2 regions of the Zooshikella ganghwensis genome follow, and region 1 is predicted to be linked to the other one. Evidence: predicted binding sites of a transcription regulator. Region 1 holds the regulator's gene; the other holds the start of a gene.
The links. Region 1 encodes FliA, which starts transcription of late flagellar genes. Its sites were predicted from a motif close to CTAAAGTTNNNNNNNNNNCNGCCGATA; they were not measured.

Region 1 (4,402 bases):
AGACTCAACAGCCGCATATAAGCAAAATCATGCCTTCGCTCAGGACGATGAGTTTCACTGGCAAGGACATCAGGTTAATCAGCAAATGCAGTCAGAGCCGTTGGCTAGGCGGCAAGCACCTCAACAATCCCTTGTCGATTTAGCGCATTACAAACAAGAGAGCCGTTTGCGGGATACCAAAAAAAACAAAACGGTACCGACTAAATCGCATAAGCTCAACACTCCGCAAACGAAGGCAAGGCCTAGCACCAATGCTTATCAGGATGTACAAAGCCATAAATCTCAACAGGATAAACCTTATCAAGAAATTCAGTGGCAGCAAAAACAAGCCTTAGGTGATTCCCAAAAACAACAACATGAGCAAGTAGGTGATACAGCACCTGGGCTGCTGACCAATTTACAGCAAGAGTTGCATGGTATGAGGATGTTGCTACAGCAGCAGATGGGGCAAAAAGCCTGGGGCGATTTTTGTCAGCTTAACCCCGTTGCCGCAATGGTCTGGCGGCGCCTAGTGGGGATGGGCCTGTCACCACAGCGAAGCCATGCGATTGTGCAAAACATTCCAGCCGATAGTGCTGTAAAAGTGGCATGGCGACATGTATTGGGCCAGCTTAGCCGTTTGCTGAATACCACTAAGCGAGATTTAGTCGACAGTGGAGGAGTTTTTGCACTGCTTGGGACCACTGGCAGTGGTAAAACCACCACCGTGGGCAAACTGGCTGCTCGTTATGCCTTGCAGCATGGCACCGAGTCACTGGGGTTGATTACCTTAGATACTTTCCGTATAGGCGCCTGTGATCAGTTAAAAACCCTTGGCCGCATTTTAAATGTGCCAATCCGTGTGGTGAATGATTTGTCAGGCTTACAACAGGCATTGGACGCCTTTCGTAGTAAATCATTGATTTTAATTGATACGGCGGGTCTGCATCCGCAGGATGATAATTTGCAGCTACAATTAAATTTACTTGATCAAGTACGGCCAATGGTTCGGAATTTTCTGGTGTTGGCTACTACCAGCCAACGTGCAGTACTTGAGCAAGCAATCGATACTTACTCGACAGCACAAACAGTGGGTACGATTCTGACGAAAGTGGATGAAACACATAATCTAGGCGAGTCTTTGGATATGGTGATGGCTGCCCAGCTTGCGGTTTCTTATTATGCCGATGGACAGCGTATTCCTGAAGATATTGCCCTAGCGCGCAGTCATACGTTGTTGAGTCGAGCGGTAGCAATATCGGGAGCACTGGCTGAAGATGATGCCGCATGGCTTGTACAACAGGAATGGACTATAGCAGGACACTCACTGTTTAATGAGTGTGCTGTTGGGTAATTACAAATTATTATGTTTGTTGTCTGAGTAAACAACACGATGGGAATTAAACATCCAGTTCAGGTACTCGCTGTAACCGGAGGTAAAGGAGGTGTAGGCAAGACCAATGTGGCGCTTAACCTGAGTATTGCTCTGGCAGAAATGGGGCGTCGCGTCATGCTGCTTGATGCTGATTTGGGGCTCGCTAATATTGATGTCTTGCTGGGCTTGTCACCAAAACACACCATCGCGGACGTGTTGGCAGGTAAGTGTGAGTTACGGGATATTCTTTTACACGGGCCTGGCGGTATAAAAATTATCCCCGCATCCTCCGGAACACAGGCGATGACACAGCTATCCTTGCAGCAGCATGCAGGGTTAATTAGTGCCTTCAGTGATCTTAATGACCAACTGGATGTGTTAATGATTGATACCGCTGCGGGGATTTCCAGCTCAGTGGTTAGCTTTGTAATTGCCAGCCAAGAAGTGCTGATCGTTGTCACCAATGAGCCAACCTCCATTACTGATGCCTATGCGCTGATTAAGTTGCTCCATCGAGATCACCAGGTCATGCGTTATCGGGTTATTGCCAATATGGTGCGAAGTCAGCAGGAGGGTCAGCAACTTTTTAATAAGCTGACCAATGTCACCGAGCGCTTTTTGGATGTCACCATGCAGTATTTAGGGGCTATTCCTTTTGATGACGCCTTACGTAAAGCGGTGCAGCGGCAACGCCCCTTATTGGAGTGTTATCCTCGGGCAAAAGCGGCAATAGCGATACGAGCGCTGGCGCAGAAGATTGATAACTTTCCCTTACCAGCCTCACCTCGAGGGCATTTGGAATTTTTTGTGGAAACCTTGGTGTCCTGTGAAGTCGGACGTTGTTGATGAAATCAATGCAAGGTGTTGGACTATATTCCCAGGTAAGTGGGCAGCAAGGACAGCAACTTGTCCAGCGTTATGCCGGACTTGTTAAACGAATCGCCTTACATACTGCTGCCCGACTTCCTGCCAGCGTACAGTTGGATGACCTGATTCAAGCAGGAATGATCGGGCTGCTAGAGGCTGCGCGAAAATATGATGCGAGTAAAGGGGCCTCATTTGAAACCTATGCCACCATTCGTATCCGAGGCAGTATTGTCGATGAAATCCGCAAAGGGGATTGGGTGCCGCGCTCTGTGCATCGAAATAGTCGACGAATTGCTGAGGCTATTCAACAGATCGAAGCAAAGTATGGCCGTGACGCCAAGGATCAGGAAATAGCAGAAGCACTTTCCCTTTCACTGGATGACTACTATGCCATGTTGAGTGATTTATCAGGTAGTCGATTGTTTTCATTTGAGGAGCTGACCGCGGCTGGGGATACATCACAAGCATCATTAGCCAGCGAACACACAAGCGATAAACCACCAGATGAACTCCAGCAGAAAAAACTGCGGCATGATTTAGCGCAGGCAATACAAATGTTGCCAGAAAGAGAGCAACTGGTGCTGGCACTTTATTACGATGAAGAGCTAAACCTTAAAGAAATTGGGCAGGTGTTAGGGGTAAGTGAGTCTCGAGTGAGTCAAATTCATTCACAAGCCGCTATGCGACTTCGTGCTCGGTTAGCTGACTGGCAGCCCGAATAATCTCAGTCTTTAATAAAATCATAATCTTTATGTTCTAACACCATTCAACCACAGTAGATGTAGTCTAAGACACGTCAGGTTAATACAAAAAAAATTGATTGAGTATTATTGAATAATTATCCCAGTCTTTTAAAGGTCATGATTTAGTCCTTGTTTCTGGCTATAAAGTGTTATTGCGTAATGAAAATGTTTTGAACACTTTCTAAACATAAATCGAATAAACTGGCATGCCAATAATCACCTACTAGACTTGTAGTAGATGTAAAAAGGCAGCATCTGTGCATCATGAGGGAGGTCGCCTTGGATAAAAATATGAAGATCCTTATTGTGGATGACTTTTCCACCATGAGGCGAATCATTAAAAACCTACTGCGAGACTTGGGGTTTACCAACACGGCAGAAGCGGATGACGGTCAAACAGCACTTCCAATGTTGAAAAGTGGTGGCTTTGATTTTTTAGTGACGGACTGGAATATGCCGGGTATGACGGGAATTGACTTATTAAAAGCCGTTCGTGCTGATCCTAAGCTCGCTTCTTTACCGGTTTTAATGGTAACGGCTGAAGCAAAACGAGACCAAATTGTTGAGGCTGCACAAGCTGGCGTTAATGGCTATGTAGTCAAGCCTTTTACTGCTCAAGTATTGAAAGAAAAAATTGAAAAAATATTTGAGCGTGTGGAAGCGGGTGGTTAAGAGGCTGATATGTCGTTATTAGATAAATACACTGAAGGGCTCACACCAGCAGAGCTTGAAAAAGACTTAAAAAGCCGCGCCCACCAAATGGTGGAGTATTTGGAAAAAGGTAATTTAAAAGATGCCATTCAGGTAATTCACGAAATTAATGAGGTACGCGATAAAAGTCTTTATAAAGAGATTGGCCGTTTAACCAGAGCCTTGCATGAAGCGATTATGAACTTTCATTTGGAAGCAGGCTTTTCTGGAGAAGATAAAGAACAAATTTCCAGCATGGCGGACGCCTCTGAGCGTTTAAACTATGTCACCAAAATGACTGAAAAAGCGGCGAATCGCACCATGGATCTGGTGGATGCCAGTGTACCTATTGCGGGTGATATTGCTGAACAATCGAAAAATTTGCGTGAAAGCTGGCAAAAGTTACGTAAGCGACAGATGAAGCCTACGGAATTTCGCGAGTTGTACCAACATATTGAAGTGTTTTTAGACTCCACTGAAGGAAAAGCAAATACACTGTATAGCAATTTAAACGAAATTATTTTGGCTCAGGACTTTCAGGACTTAACGGGCCAGGTCATTAAAAAAGTCGTGGATTTGGTAGCTGAAGTTGAAGAAAGCCTGGTTAATTTAGTGCGTATGGCAGGACAGCTCGATACGATAACAGGCATTGAACATCGCTTTGAGACGAAGGAAAAAGATAAAACCGTTGCCGAAGGGCCTCAGATGCGTGCAGAAGAACGTACTGATGTGGTATCAGGTCAGGATG
Region 2 (4,402 bases), on a different contig from region 1:
CACCCAATTTATTAATAAGCTTTACGATGCCATAACCATCAACCACAATATGATGCGCTAAAACAACGAAAACATGACGTTGATCTGACTCAGTTAACAACACCACACGAACCAAGTCACCGCGGTCCAAAGAAAATGCATATGGGAGTTCATTCTTTAACCATGCTTGTAACTGCTGACTCGGATCTAAGGTTTGGCTAAAGTCAATTGTTGAAAGCTCAGGGTATTGCTGTACATTATACTGCTTTGGTACACCATCAACGAGTGTAAATCGAAGCCCCACAAAGTCTAATGACTGAAATACTTGATTAACGGCTTTTGATAATGCTTCTTTATCCAATAAACCCTGCAACTCAATAATTAGACCGACGGTATATTTTGTTGAATCAGTTTCCTGACACTGATCGAAATAAATAGCTTGTTGCTCTGGGTGAAGTGGATAATGTGTATACTTCATAAATACTCCCTAATAAATTCAAGCACAATCAACAGCTACGTTAAGATTGTTTGCTATACCTTTAGCAATAACGCGAATATGACTGAATCAGCCATACTTTCATAGGTACAAAAAGTAATTGGCGTGTTCTTTAGCAAAAAAGAAGAGAAAGGCTATCATATGATCAACTCCTTGATGCTCACCTGTTGTACATACTACAGGTAACCACTAATCCTAAAAAAAGCTTAATTATTGGACAAAAAGTGGCCCTTGGTGAAAGGCATATATACCCTTTACGAATAATTTTTAGGGTTTGTTGTCAGCGCTATTAAAACAACTATGGTTGCGCTCGTAAGTCCTAACAGACTAGACTAGCACCGCTAAAAACCCTTCGTTTTGGGCATATAAAACAAGTGAAGCCTATCAGAAATCAGCTGAATTTCCATCCGTAAAATACGAAATGTATCAAACTGCGTATTGATATGTATCAGGCAATGTCGTAGTAGCGGCTACGCTACAGATATAAAGCGTTTGCATTTCTTTTCACAAACGTAAAAGCCTATCTACCTTTTTCAATAGGTAGATAGGTTACATGTGGTATCAACTTTCTAACGAAGATAGAAAATAATCTGTTATTTCCTGCAACTTCACTAACTCGTCATTTAATACGCTTTCCTGGCGCTTATTATTTTCTAATTTGACAGGTTCTAACTGACTCAGTAACTTGGCTAGCAGTTTACCTGGTTGATCAAACAACTGCCCTACCTTTTGATATGTATTTTGGAGCTGTTGACCAAAATCAGCTAATTGGGTAATAGGAGAGCGATTATTCAACGCTTCAAAGCCTCCACCGTTAGCTGAGGCATATGCCTGCTGCATCTGTTGTACTTCAGTTTGTTGCAATGTCAGTGAAAATTCACTGAGCGTAGAGGCATCAATACCCAACGACAAAGCCTGGTCAAATGCGCTGCTGACATTACCTTCAAAAAAATCATTAGCTAATACTGTTACATCAGCTAATAAAGCATTAATCGCATTTAACTCAGACTCATTTAAATCCCCTTCAACACTCAACTGAAACCCACTTTGGTACTGTGTTTGATTAGTGCTGACCGCTGCTTGTCCTTGTTGCAAGTATCCATTTGCAGCTGAAAACTGTTTAAATGCATTTATCGTCACCACATCGCCCTCTTTCGTGGTAACCTGAAAGGAAAACTGATTATCTAACTGATAATACTGTTGATGACTACGTAGACTCGTCGTTTGAGGCTCTCCCCCTAGGGCAATATCACTTAACGAGATTTTATCCGCATAATCAGTAAACCTACTCTGTAGCTCGTCAAGCCCTGCAGATACCAGATCAAAACTAGTATCAATATCTGCTTCTAAGTTGGGATTTAATAAGCCTAAAGCCTGAAGATCTTCACGAGCTTGAGCAAAACCTTTTGCAACGCCCTCCCTTGCTTGTCCTAATAAGTTTTGTAATCGCTCATTATCAGCACCTTCGGATTGTTCTGTGACTAAACGCTGTTCTACAAATTTTAAAATAGTATCGGCCACCTGCTCTGGTCGATACCCCGCAGATTCAGCTTTTAAGGGTTCTTCAGCACCTAGCTGCTGCCCTACACGTTGTAATAACGTATTCTGCAACAGCTGACGTGTACTTCCCCCAGCAGACGACCGCATTAAAGCTTGACTGTTTGTTGCCGCTTGCTGATATTGTTCGGCATGTTCTGGCCGCATTGAGTTCAGTAAATGTCCTGGTGTGATATTCATTAATGTAACCTCCAGATCGCTCTCTCCGACACTGACGCCATCGAACATGCCTTAAAGAACGTACTGATTCAGTCCTCTCTATATACTCGTTATCGGCATACGCCGCCAACACTTTAAGACTGCTATACTCATTCACAACTCATAATTAAGTTGGAAGCCATTGCAAGCCATGACGGCGCCATCTAAGCAAAGAATTCACGACTTACTGCAACAATTAGGCCTATCTCCAGATGCTTCGTTGCATGATGTTAAACAAGCTTATCGACAACGCGTAAAATCATTACATCCCGATAAAAACCCAGGGCAAGATACGACTGCAGCGTTTCAACAGTTACAACATACCTACCAAACTTTGGTGCAATACTACCAGTATGGAGCTCAGCCTCCACCAGTCCAACCGCCCTCTCATCACACGAAAGAAGAAATCACCACACCTGTGTCATTTGCTAATCAGGCCCCCAAACCGCCACCACCTATACCTAACCCTGTCATCAAACAAGCTATCGTTTGTCGGCATTGCCGTAAAGATAGACAAGGTTTGCGTTATCGCTGTTGGCAAAAAGTCACTGGTTTGATCATTATCACTCGACACAAACTGGTGTCAGGTATTTGGTGCCAGCATTGCAGCTTACGCTTAGCACTCAAAATTAATATTTGGAATTTACTACTGGGTTGGTGGAGTATAACCGGGCCTTGGCATACCATCCGGAGCTGGTGGACAAACACTTTAGGAGGCAAAACACCGCTAGCCGAAAACAGTAAATTAGAATATCGACTGGCATTGCAGCATATTGCAAAAAGCCGATTTAATGAAGCAATCGGTCACTTGTATTGGTTGAAACACTATTGTCAAAATCAAGCCATGCAAGACAAAGTCAATCAGCTATTACATCAACTGGGTGATCCCAGCGAGGCTGTCGCTCAGCCTCCAGAATCTACTCACTTCTTTAAAAGTCAGTTTATTTTGCTGAGCTTGATGATATTGTTTATTAGTCTACCTATACTGATATGGCAACAGGCATTTGAACCACTTGCATTAGTCAGCAAACCACCCATTTCTGCAAATCCCATTGCACCAGAAGCCCAACATCAAGCTCTTTATCGAAGCCATCGCTTAGGAAGTCATTATACGCTTGACGCTGTCGCCTTACTTTCTGCTCCAGATATTAAAAGTGCCATTATTACACGAGTAGGCCAATATGCACCTGTTAATGTAGTATCTAAAGGACCTCAAGGCTGGGTGACACTATCAACAACTAAAGGCTTGCAAGGGTTTGTTGCTGAACAGCTTATAGGATTTGGCAATCATACTATCGCAAAACGTTACCAGTGCCAGCAATACCCTGGTCCACGCCCATTTAATGGTGAGCTATTAGGACAACATAATGGAAAAAAACGCTTATCCATCGAAAACCCACACACAAACGATGCGATTGTTTTATTTAGACAACAAAATAAAACCGTTCAATTAGTTTATATTTACGCTCAGCAGCAAATCCACGTTCAACGCTTACCTAATCGAATTGACAATATTATTATTCGCCATGGTCAATTTTATAACCACGCCTGCCGCACATTTACTGCTAATTTAGAAGAACGCAAAGAGCCCCTTACTATTATTAGCAACCAACAAAAGCTACAGTTATAATGCTTACGATATTGCTACTGACAAGCAAGAGCAAATTTAATATTCTCAATTACAACAATTAACTAAAAAATTGACAAAGTATTTATATTTAATTCTTTTTATTTTGCAAATATTGAGTTTTAGTGAGCTTAAATATATCACACTGCTTCCCCATCACGGTTTGAGAATGGCTATAAACTTCACCTACTTTTAGAGCCACACTCTTTGATGCTTTATTTTCCGGATGGATTAGACTAATCAGCTCAGGTGTATCAAGATAAGTGAACCCCCACTCAATTGCTGCCAGTGCTGCTTCGGTTGCATACCCCTTGCCCCAATAATCAGGCGAAATCCCCCAACCTACTTCAATGCCTGGCCATCCTTCAGGCTCCCAAATTCCGACTCTACCCAAAAAGTTACTTGTTTTTTTATCCTCAACAACCCAAAGTCCAAATCCCTTTAAAACCCAATGTCCCGCAAGAAGAGCAAGTACTCTCCAGCTTTCTGCTTTATTAATTGGCTGTCCTGCACCAATATATTTGGCAAAATCAGCGTTTGCATTC

Region 2: the regulator FliA is predicted to act here: its motif matches at 2,303-2,329, upstream of KHS79_RS09940 (DUF5610 domain-containing protein).

The regions. Positions count from the first base shown of each region.
Region 1 is NZ_JAEVHG010000007.1:86,050-90,451, forward strand. Features, by position in the region: gene flhF (flagellar biosynthesis protein FlhF) at 1-1,333, shown strand, start outside; gene KHS79_RS12030 (MinD/ParA family protein) at 1,373-2,200, shown strand; gene KHS79_RS12035 (RNA polymerase sigma factor FliA) at 2,200-2,943, shown strand; gene KHS79_RS12040 (chemotaxis response regulator CheY) at 3,256-3,636, shown strand; gene KHS79_RS12045 (protein phosphatase CheZ) at 3,646-4,402, shown strand, end outside.
Region 2 is NZ_JAEVHG010000005.1:199,539-203,940, reverse strand. Features, by position in the region: gene KHS79_RS09945 (non-ribosomal peptide synthetase) at 1-457, opposite strand, end outside; gene KHS79_RS09940 (DUF5610 domain-containing protein) at 1,037-2,212, opposite strand; gene KHS79_RS09935 (DnaJ domain-containing protein) at 2,382-3,860, shown strand; gene KHS79_RS09930 (GNAT family N-acetyltransferase) at 3,949-4,402, opposite strand, start outside.